DNA from 2 places in the Ideonella sp. genome. Region 2 is predicted to be linked to the other one. Evidence: riboswitches for the same ligand, from Rfam matches in the RefSeq annotation. Region 2 holds a riboswitch; the other holds the start of a gene.

What was found. A riboswitch is a leader RNA that binds a small molecule or an ion and turns the genes downstream of it on or off. The one in region 2 is predicted to bind cobalamin.
Region 1: it holds a riboswitch for cobalamin, as region 2 does, so the genes downstream of both, ACE3SG_RS20105 (cobyrinate a,c-diamide synthase) here and ACE3SG_RS24230 (TonB-dependent receptor domain-containing protein) in region 2, are expected to answer to the same signal.

Annotation. Positions count from the first base shown of each region.
Region 1 covers NZ_JAYSDQ010000016.1:10,374-14,751, reverse strand. The annotation lists gene ACE3SG_RS20115 (sirohydrochlorin chelatase) at 1-503, opposite strand, end outside; gene cobM (precorrin-4 C(11)-methyltransferase) at 500-1,342, opposite strand; gene ACE3SG_RS20105 (cobyrinate a,c-diamide synthase) at 1,357-2,646, opposite strand; cobalamin riboswitch at 2,822-3,077, opposite strand; gene ACE3SG_RS20100 (OmpA family protein) at 3,263-3,853, shown strand.
Region 2 covers NZ_JAYSDQ010000022.1:36,304-40,681, forward strand. The annotation lists gene ACE3SG_RS24220 (ABC transporter substrate-binding protein) at 1-94, opposite strand, end outside; gene ACE3SG_RS24225 (bifunctional adenosylcobinamide kinase/adenosylcobinamide-phosphate guanylyltransferase) at 91-645, opposite strand; gene ACE3SG_RS24230 (TonB-dependent receptor domain-containing protein) at 796-2,712, opposite strand; cobalamin riboswitch at 2,785-3,039, opposite strand; gene ACE3SG_RS24235 (DUF1513 domain-containing protein) at 3,075-4,172, opposite strand; gene ACE3SG_RS24240 (imelysin family protein) at 4,184-4,378, opposite strand, start outside.

The DNA of each region.
Region 1 (4,378 bases), on a different contig from region 2:
GCCAGGTCGACCAGCTCGTGGCGCGTCTCTTCGTGCAGCCAGCGCGCCATCTTGGCCATCTCGCCGTTGGCTTGCCGGTCCGACGAGCCTCGCCCCAGCACCACCACGCCGGTGGTCGTGGGGTCGGGCATGTCCAGCTCGGCCATGGCCTCGGCCAGCCGCCGCTTGAGGATGGCCAGGATGGGGTCGCACGCGGTGAGATGCGGGCCGTAGAGAAACTCGGTGCCCGGCGCGTGCTCGCGGGTGTGCTCGATGGCCTCGGGGATCTCCATCTTCACGTGCCCGGCGGCGTTGAGGATGAGCGGCAGCACCAGCACACGGCGCGCATGGCGTGCCGCGGCCAGCAGGCCGTCATGCAAGCCCGGCTCGGCGAACTCGATGAAGCAGACCTCGATCTGCCAGGTCGGCTGGCGCTGGCGCCACTGCGCCACGAAAGCTTGGATCTCGTCGTTGCCTTCGGCCTCGCGCGAGCCGTGGCCGATCAGCAAAATGGTGTCGGTCATGTCGTTGTCTCCGGGGTGGGGCCCGGCGGCACCGAGGCGCGCCGGAACCGGTGGGTGAAGCGCGCGTCGTAGAGCTTCGACTTGGTCAGCTCGGGCCAGTCGCGGGCGCCGAGCGCCGGGCTCGCGATGATCATGGCCTGGCTCACGATGCGCTCGTCGCGGCAGCGCTGCGCGATGTCGGCCAGCGTGCCGCGCACGATCTTTTCCTCGCCCGGCCAACTGGCCTTGTGCACGACGAGGATCGGCGCGTCCTCCGCCCAGCCGCCTGCGCGCAAATCGCGAACGACCTGGCCGAGCAGGGTGATCGAGAGAAAGATGCAGATCGTGCAGCCGTGGCGCGCGAGGGCATCGAGCGACTCGCCTGCGGGCATCGGCGTGCGGCCGGCCATGCGGGTGAAGATCACCGTCTGCGTCAGCTCGGGCAGCGTGAAACTCTCGACCGCCGCGGCCGCCGAGGCCATGGCCGACGACACCCCCGGCACCACGCGCACCAGCACGCCGGCGGCGTCCAATGGCTGCACGACTTCGATCAAGGTGCCGTACAGCGCCGGGTCGCCGGTCTGCAGCCGCACCACGGTCTCGTGCTGGCCGGCCTGCTCGACCAGCCAGCCCGCGATCTGCTCCAGCGTCATGTCCTTGGAGTCGGCGATCGTGCAGCCCGCGGGGGCCCAGCGCGTCGCCGCTTTGTTGACCAGCGAGCCGGCGAAGAGCACGGCGCCGGCCCGCGCGATCAGGTCGCGGCCTTTCACCGTGATGAGATCGGGGTCGCCGGGGCCGGCGCCAACGAACCAGACGGTGCCGGCTTCGCAGCGGGCCGCCAGGTTGTCTGGGTGTGGCATGGGCCGGTTCGGCATCAATGCGCTCCCGGCCGGAACAGCGCAGCGGTGGCCCGCGGGTTCGACGCGAAGTAGTGGTGGATGTAGCTCGCCGTGAGCCGGCCTTGGCGGTACACCGCCTCGGCCGTGCTGCCGCCGTTGGGATTGCGCCCACGCGCGACAGGCTGCATCTCGGTGCTCAACGTCGAGTAGTGAAAGCTGTGGCCGCGCAGCTCGCCCTCGGGCAACGTCACCGCCTGCAGGCCGAGCGCGGCAAAGCGCTGGCGCATCACGGCATGGCCGGGCAGGGCGCCGACCATCGCGTGGCGCTGCCCGGCCACATCGGTGAGCGATTCCAGCAGGTAGAGCAGGCCACCGCATTCGGCCAGCACCGGCTTGTCCTGCGCAACGTGGTGGCGGATGGCACGGCCCATCGCCGCGTTGCCGGACAGCGCTGGCGCATGCAGCTCGGGGTATCCGCCGGGCAGCCACAAGGCCTCGCACGATGGGAGCGCGGCGTCGGTCAGCGGTGAGAAGAACACCGGCTCGGCGCCGAGCTGGCGCAGCACGTCGAGGTTGGCGGGGTAGATGAACGAGAACGCGGGGTCGTTCGCAACGGCGATCCGCACGCCGTCAAGAGGCCGCTCGGCGAACGGCGGCATCGCTTCGCCCATCGGCGCTTCAAAGGCGATGGGTGAGGGCTCGAAGGCGCCGCCAGTGGCGTCGTCCCAGGCATGGGCCCAGCGGTCGAGCAAGGCGTCGAGCTCGGGCAGCTCCATCGCCTGCACGAGCCCGAGGTGGCGCTCGGGCAGGCTGAGCTCGGTGTCGCGGCGCAACGCGGCGACGAGCGGCAAGCCCGCCGGCAAGCTCTCGCCCACCATGCGCGCATGGCCCGGGCTGCCGACGCGGTTGGCCACGACGCCCATGACACGTGTGTCACCGCGAAACGTGGCCAGGCCATGTGCCAGCGCGCCGAAGGTCTGCGCCATGGCGCTGGCGTCGATCACCGCGAGCACCGGCAACCCGAAGGCAGAAGCTAGGTCGGCGCTGCTGGGCTGGCCATCGAACAGGCCCATCACCCCCTCGACGAGGACCAGGTCTGCCGACGCTGCCGCCGCATGCAGCAAGCCGCGGCAATGCGCCAGCCCGCCCATGAACAGGTCGAGCTGATGCACCGGCCCGCCGCAAGCGCGCGCGAGGATCATCGGGTCGATGAAGTCGGGGCCGGTCTTGAACACGCACACGCGCCGGCCTCGGCGCACGTTGGCGCGCGCGATGGCGGCCGTCACGCTCGTCTTGCCTTGGCCGGATGCCGGGGCGCTGACCATCAGCGCCGGACAGTGGGCGACCGGGTTCACGGCGCCTGTACCGGGCACGGGCAGACGAACATCGTCTTCGCCACGGGCGGGTACAGGTGCGCAGGCTGCGCCAGAAAATGGAACATGGGATCGACCGGATACGACCAGGATCCTGCTTCCCCGCAGGCGCCTGCAACCAAGCACGCGAGCGTGCTCCCTTGTTGGCCGGTATCCGGGCTGGCGGTGCGCTTCGAGAACCCTTCCCAGATGCGTTGAGCACCCAGTGGGCATGTGACTCGAAGCGAGAGCGCTGCAGCGAATGCTGCGTGCGATCTCGACCGCTTACCGTTGCGGGGGCAGCTCAGGTTGGGGTGGTGTCCGTTGGAACGACCCTTCCTGATTCCCGTTTAACTGCGCCAGGCTTGAGACCAGGCGCGAGCACCAAACGCAGAAATTATAGGCGGGCCGCCGAAGGCCTGTGGGGTTGGCTCCAGCCGATCTGTGCACGTGGCACCGTAGCGCCGTGGCGCAGAACGGTAAGGTTTGTTCGCCCCGGTTAACGGCGAGAGGATTGCTCACAGCTCGGTACGTTTTCCCCGGAGGCCTGACTAAAGTCACACCACTTTCTTTCTCTGTGAGCCCACCGATGTTGAGACTTTCGAGCCTGATCGCCGCCAGCAGCGTCATGTTGCTGAGCGCTTGTGCCACCAAAGAATTCGTCACAGAGTCCATCGCTCCGGTGCAGACCCGCGTGCAGGCGCAGGACGCCAGCCTGAAGGCCCTGGATGGCCGGGCGCAAGGCAGCGAGGCGCGCATCGCGGCGCTGGAGAAGGAGGCTGCGGCGCGCGCCCAGGCCGCCGCCAATCTGCCGGCGCCGCCCGGCCTGCTGATGAGCACACTGCTGACCGACGACAAGATCAAGTTCAGCTCGGGCCGCGCCCAGCTCACCGAGCAGGCCGGCCAAGAACTCGATCAACTCGTGGCCAAGCTCAAGGCCGACAACCAGCCGGTGTTCGTTGAAATCCAAGGCCACACCGACGCTACCGGCAGCGACACGATCAACCAGCAACTGGGCCTCAAGCGGGCCGAAGCCGTGCGCCTGCACCTGGCCCGCGCCGGCTTGCCGCTGGCGCGCATGGCAACGATCAGCTACGGCGAATCTGCGCCCCTGGCCGACAACAGCACCAGCGAAGGCCGCAGCATGAACCGGCGGGTTCAGCTGATCGTGATGCGCTGAGCTGGAGGGGTCGGCGTTGGCCGGTTGGGTAGCGCTTGAGCGCTACCACGGCGACCCGGCTCTGCCATCGACAGACCAACAGATCAGGCATTGGCAACGGATTCGTAGCCAATGCCAACCGACCCGCAAACAGCAACGACAAGGGGCGCTGGGCCACAACCAGCGCTCGTGTTTTGTGGGAGGGGGTCCATCATCATCTGGCGGGTGGCTATTGGTGTGGTGACACGGTAGCCCTGCCAACCAGGGAGTAGGTAAATCAATCACTTAGCGAGCCCGGCTGCTTGGCGGACAAGTTTGCAGTGATGACGGGTAGCCGGTTCGCAACCTATTTTCTGCAACGCCGCAACTTATTGATTTTGCAGAGAAAAATTGACCGCTGCGCTCTCCGAAGCCGCGAGAGCCGCAATTACAGCCGACTATAGAGCTCTATAGTTAGCGTCTGCTCACGCCCTCGAACGACGCGCAGCGCTTCGCGCGCTTCGGACGATGCGAAGATTTCGCCTCTTACCGCGACCGCCATCAAAC
Region 2 (4,378 bases):
CGCCGTCGTCACGCAGCACGATCGGCGCCGCGGCGGACGCGGCGGCCAAGCCCACGCCAGCGAGCAGTGCGATGAACGTGCGGCGCAGCGTCATGGCCGCTTCACCGGCATCTCGATGCCGGCGACCATCAAGGTGACGGCGTCGCAGGCCAGCGCCACCCGCTGGTGCAACACGCCCAGCGAATCGACGAACCGGCGCGCTTCGGGGCTGAGCGGCGACAGGCCGAGCGAGATTTCATTCGAGACCAGCACGATCGGGCCCGGCGCGGCGCGCAGCGCGTCGCACAGCGCGGCCTGGCGCGCCAGCCACGCCGCGTCGCCCAGCGCCGCACCGGTCAACGGCATGCGCAGCTGGGTCAGCCACAGCGTCAGGCAATCGACCACCAGCAGCCGGCGCGGCGCGCTGTATTCGCGCAGCGCCTGCGGCAGTGCGTAGGGCACCTCCAGCGTCGTGAGCTTGGGCACGCGGCGCGCGCGCTCTGCCTGGTGACGCGCGATGCGCTGGTGCATCTCGGCGTCGCCCGGCAGCGCGGTGGCGATCAGGCAGGCTTCACGCACCGCACTCTGATCCAACCAGTCGGCCGCGCGCTGCTCGGCACAGCGCGACTTGCCGCTTTTTTGCCCGCCGAGGATCAGTTCATGCATGGACAGGAGCTTCTCGTCACAGCGCACGCACGGCAGAGCGCTCTTCGCCCTGCAGGCACTCCACCGAACCAAGCATCCACCGCGGATCCGGCTTGGCCGGTCCGCTGGTGGCGCCCCCTGGGGGGAGGCGCCGAAGGCGCTTCGGGGGGGTCATAGTTCGTAGCGAATGCCCAGCCAGGCCTGGCGGCCCAGCCCCTGGTAGTCGCGCGCGGGTTGCAGGTCGACATCCGTCGCGTTGATCAGCTTGGCCTCCAGCGACCACTGCGGCGCGAACTGCCAGCGGGCCTTCAGGTCGAGCGTGGTCTCTTCGGGCAGCTTTGCGCCGCCGTCGGGCCGCTGGCCGACCTGCAGCAGCGCGGCGCCGAAGCGCCAATCGCCCATCACATAGTCGGCGCTCAGGCTGGCCTGGTGGGCAGCGCGGCGGTTCAGGCGCGCGCCGGTGTCGCTGTCTTTCGCATCGACGAAGTCAAGCTGCGCACGGAACTGCCAGTCGCCCCACTGGGCGCCGCCGTTGAAGCTGAAGCCTTGCAGGCGGGCACGGGCCACGTTGGCCGCGCAGCCGAACATGTAGGCCGGGTCGTCGGGGCATTGGGCGGCGTCGGGCTGGTAGCCGATCAGGTCGCGCATCTGGTTGCGCCAGACGGTGGCCGTCAGGTCGTAGCCAGGCCAGCGGCCTTCGACGCCCAGCTCGACGCTGCGGCCGCGCTCGGGGCCCACGCTGACGTCTTTGGGGTAGGTGTCGGGCGGAACGCCGTAGCCGGGGTAGTACAGGTCGTTGAAGCTCGGTGCGCGGAACGACGTGCCGGCCAGCGCGCGCAAGCGCCAGCCCTTGGCCAGCTCGAACGAGCCGCCGAGGCGGCCGGTGTCGACGCTGCCGTAGGCCGAGTTGTCGTCGTGCCGCCAATCGATCTGCGCCAGCACCGGGCCGAGGCTGCCGGCATAGGCCAGCACGACCGCATTGTTGTCACGCTTGACGTCGTCGAGATAGGCGCTGGTGTGGGCCTTCTCGGTCAGGCCTTCGTAGGCCAGCGTCAGGCTCTGCCCGGCCAGCGGGCGCCAGGTGGCTTGCAGGTCGAGCTGGTCGCGGCGGGTGCGGAACTGGTCGATCTGCGTGCCGCCGCTGTGCAGGTCGCTTTCTTGCGACGAGGCGCGCAGCGTGGTGACCCAGGCCGGGCTCCACTCGGCCCGGTAGTCGAGCGCAGCGACCTGGTTGTCGAGCTTGTTGTGGAAGTCGGGCGTCGCGTCTTGCGCGTAGTCGGGCGGCAGGAACTCGCTCGCATCGAAGCGCGCATCGAGCTTGCTGCCAAGCAGGCTCAAGCCGACCCGGTGACCCTCGGCCGGGCGCCAGCCGAGCTGGGCCTGCGCGGTGGTGCGGCGCGAGCCGTCCTTGTCGGGGTTGTAGTTGCCGAACTGGTCACCGGGGCGCAGCGTCGAGACACCGTCGAGCCGCTCATGCGACAGCGACGCAGCGACGTCCAGGTCACCGAAGCGGCCACTGCCGCTCAGCGCCGCCTCGCCGGCACCGTACTGGCCGGCCGCCAGCCAGGCGCTGGCGTGCGGCCTGCCGTCGCCGCGGCGGGTGAAGATCTGCACCACGCCGCCCGCACCGTCGGCGCCGTAGAGGCTGGAGCCGGGGCCGCGCAGCACCTCGATGCGCTCGATCGCGCCCAGGCTCAGGCCTTCGAATTCGACCTGGCCCAGCGTGGCCGAGCCGACGCGCACACCGTCGACCAGCACCAGCGTGCCGCCAACACCCATGCCGCGGATGAACAGCCCCGCCGAGGCGCCCGGGCCGCCGTTGCGCGACAACTGCAGGCCCGCTTCGCGGCGCAGCAGGTCTTCCAGCGAATCGGCGGTCGAGGCCTGGATCTGCTCGGTGTCGATGACGACGACGTCACCGGCCAGGCGGTTGGCCGCGATCGGCTCGCGCGAGCCGGTGACGACGATGCGCTCGCCGGCGGCGGCATCGGCCACGATCAGGGTCGAGGTGGTCTGGGCGCAAGACAGCGCGGGCACGGCGCAAGCCAGCGCCAAGGCGGCGCAATGCCGGGGTCGCAAGGAAGACATGGGGAACCAACGTACTGCGGGCGTGCATGCCGGCTTCCCCGCCGGCTCGCACTTCACAGCGCACCGCTGCGAGCGGCACGCCACCTTGTTGGCCGGTATCCGGGCTGGCGGTGTGGTCCCGTGATCCCTTCCCAGACGCAGACCGTGCGTCCAGTGGGTGTGTGTCACGAGCAGAAGGCGGTTGAGCCTTCTTACCGCTTACCGTTGCGGGGGCAGCGCAGGTTGGGGTGTTGCCGTTCTGTTGCCAGTAGACGCGACCCGCCCTGCTTCCCGTTGAACTGCGCCGACCAGAAGGCCGGAGCGAGCACCAACGGGCGAGATGATACCGGAGGGGCCCTGCACCAGGGCCGCGGCGCTTGCCGTCAGAGCACCAGCGCGTGGTTGTCGGGCTTGCAGCCGGGCGGCAGTTCGAGCAGGCGACCGGCCCAGGCACGCTCGGCACCTAACGCACAAGTGGTGCTCACCTCTGCCCCCGTGGCGAGTGCGCAGGCCTCGGCCAGCGGCACCGGCGCGGCCCAGCCGCTGTTGCGCGACCAGCCCAGCAGTGCCCCAGCGCGTGAGGCGCTGAGCACGAAGCCCTCGGGCGTGGCGGCGATGTCGCCGGCGTAGCCCGCGCCAACCGCCGGCGCGTCACCCGGCGGCGCCACCGTGCTCAACACCTGACCATCGAACAGCGCCAGCAGCGGCGTGCGGGCGCGCTGCGCGGGGTCGTCGTGCTCGGCCTGCAGCGCGATGCCGAGCGTGCGGCTCGGCGCATGCCAGGCCAGGTGGCGCAGCGACAGCCGTGGATCGGCCAACCGCCAGGGGCCGCGGCGCTGGCCGGTGCGCAGGTCGAACACGACCAGCGACGAATCCATCGTCGGCAAGGCCAACTTGGCGCGGCCGGTCTCGGGCCGGGTCGGCACGCCGCCGTTGGCGACGAAAAGCTGGTCGCCGACGCGCAGCATCTCGTGGCAGTCGGTGCCACCGGTCGGCCATTCGTCGCGCAGCGCCAGGGTCAACGGGTCACGCAGCGCGACGCAGCCGGCGTTGTCGTCGTGCGTCTGCTCGGTGCTGTAGAGCACACCGCCAGCGGCCGACGGCAACACGTGGCCGTTGAACTGGCGGCCCGGCTCGGCCCAGGCTTCGCGGCGCAGCTGGCCATCGGGCGACCAGCGCTGCAGCCACAGCCCCGGCCGGCGCGCCACCGTCAGCAGCTCGCCCGACGGCAGCTGGGCCAGGCCGTGGGCGCGTGTCGGCACGACGCGCCGGGCCGCGACCTCGAAGCGATCGCCGGCCTGTTGCCAGACCCCTGTGCACTGCACCCGCTCGGCGCCCGGCGCCTCTTCGCTCCAGGCCAGCGCCAGCCGCCACGGCGCGGCCGCCGGCGTGGTGGCCGCCCGCGCCGCCAGGAAGGGAAAGGCGCCGGCCGCGGCCAGGGCCTGCAGCCAGCGTCGCCGCCGGGTATCGAGGGGTGCCACGGTGCCTGCGCTCAATCGCCGTCGTCGGCCGAGAACTCGAGCTGGATCTGCATCTGCGCCGACACGTCGCGCGCGATCGTGTGGGTCACGAAGTCGACGCGTTTGGCGGCCTCCAGCAGCTGCGGGCCCGGCGTGGCCGGGGTGGCGCCCTGCAAGGCGCTGTCGGCCAGGCCGACATCACGCGCCATCGCATCGGCGGCGGCGGC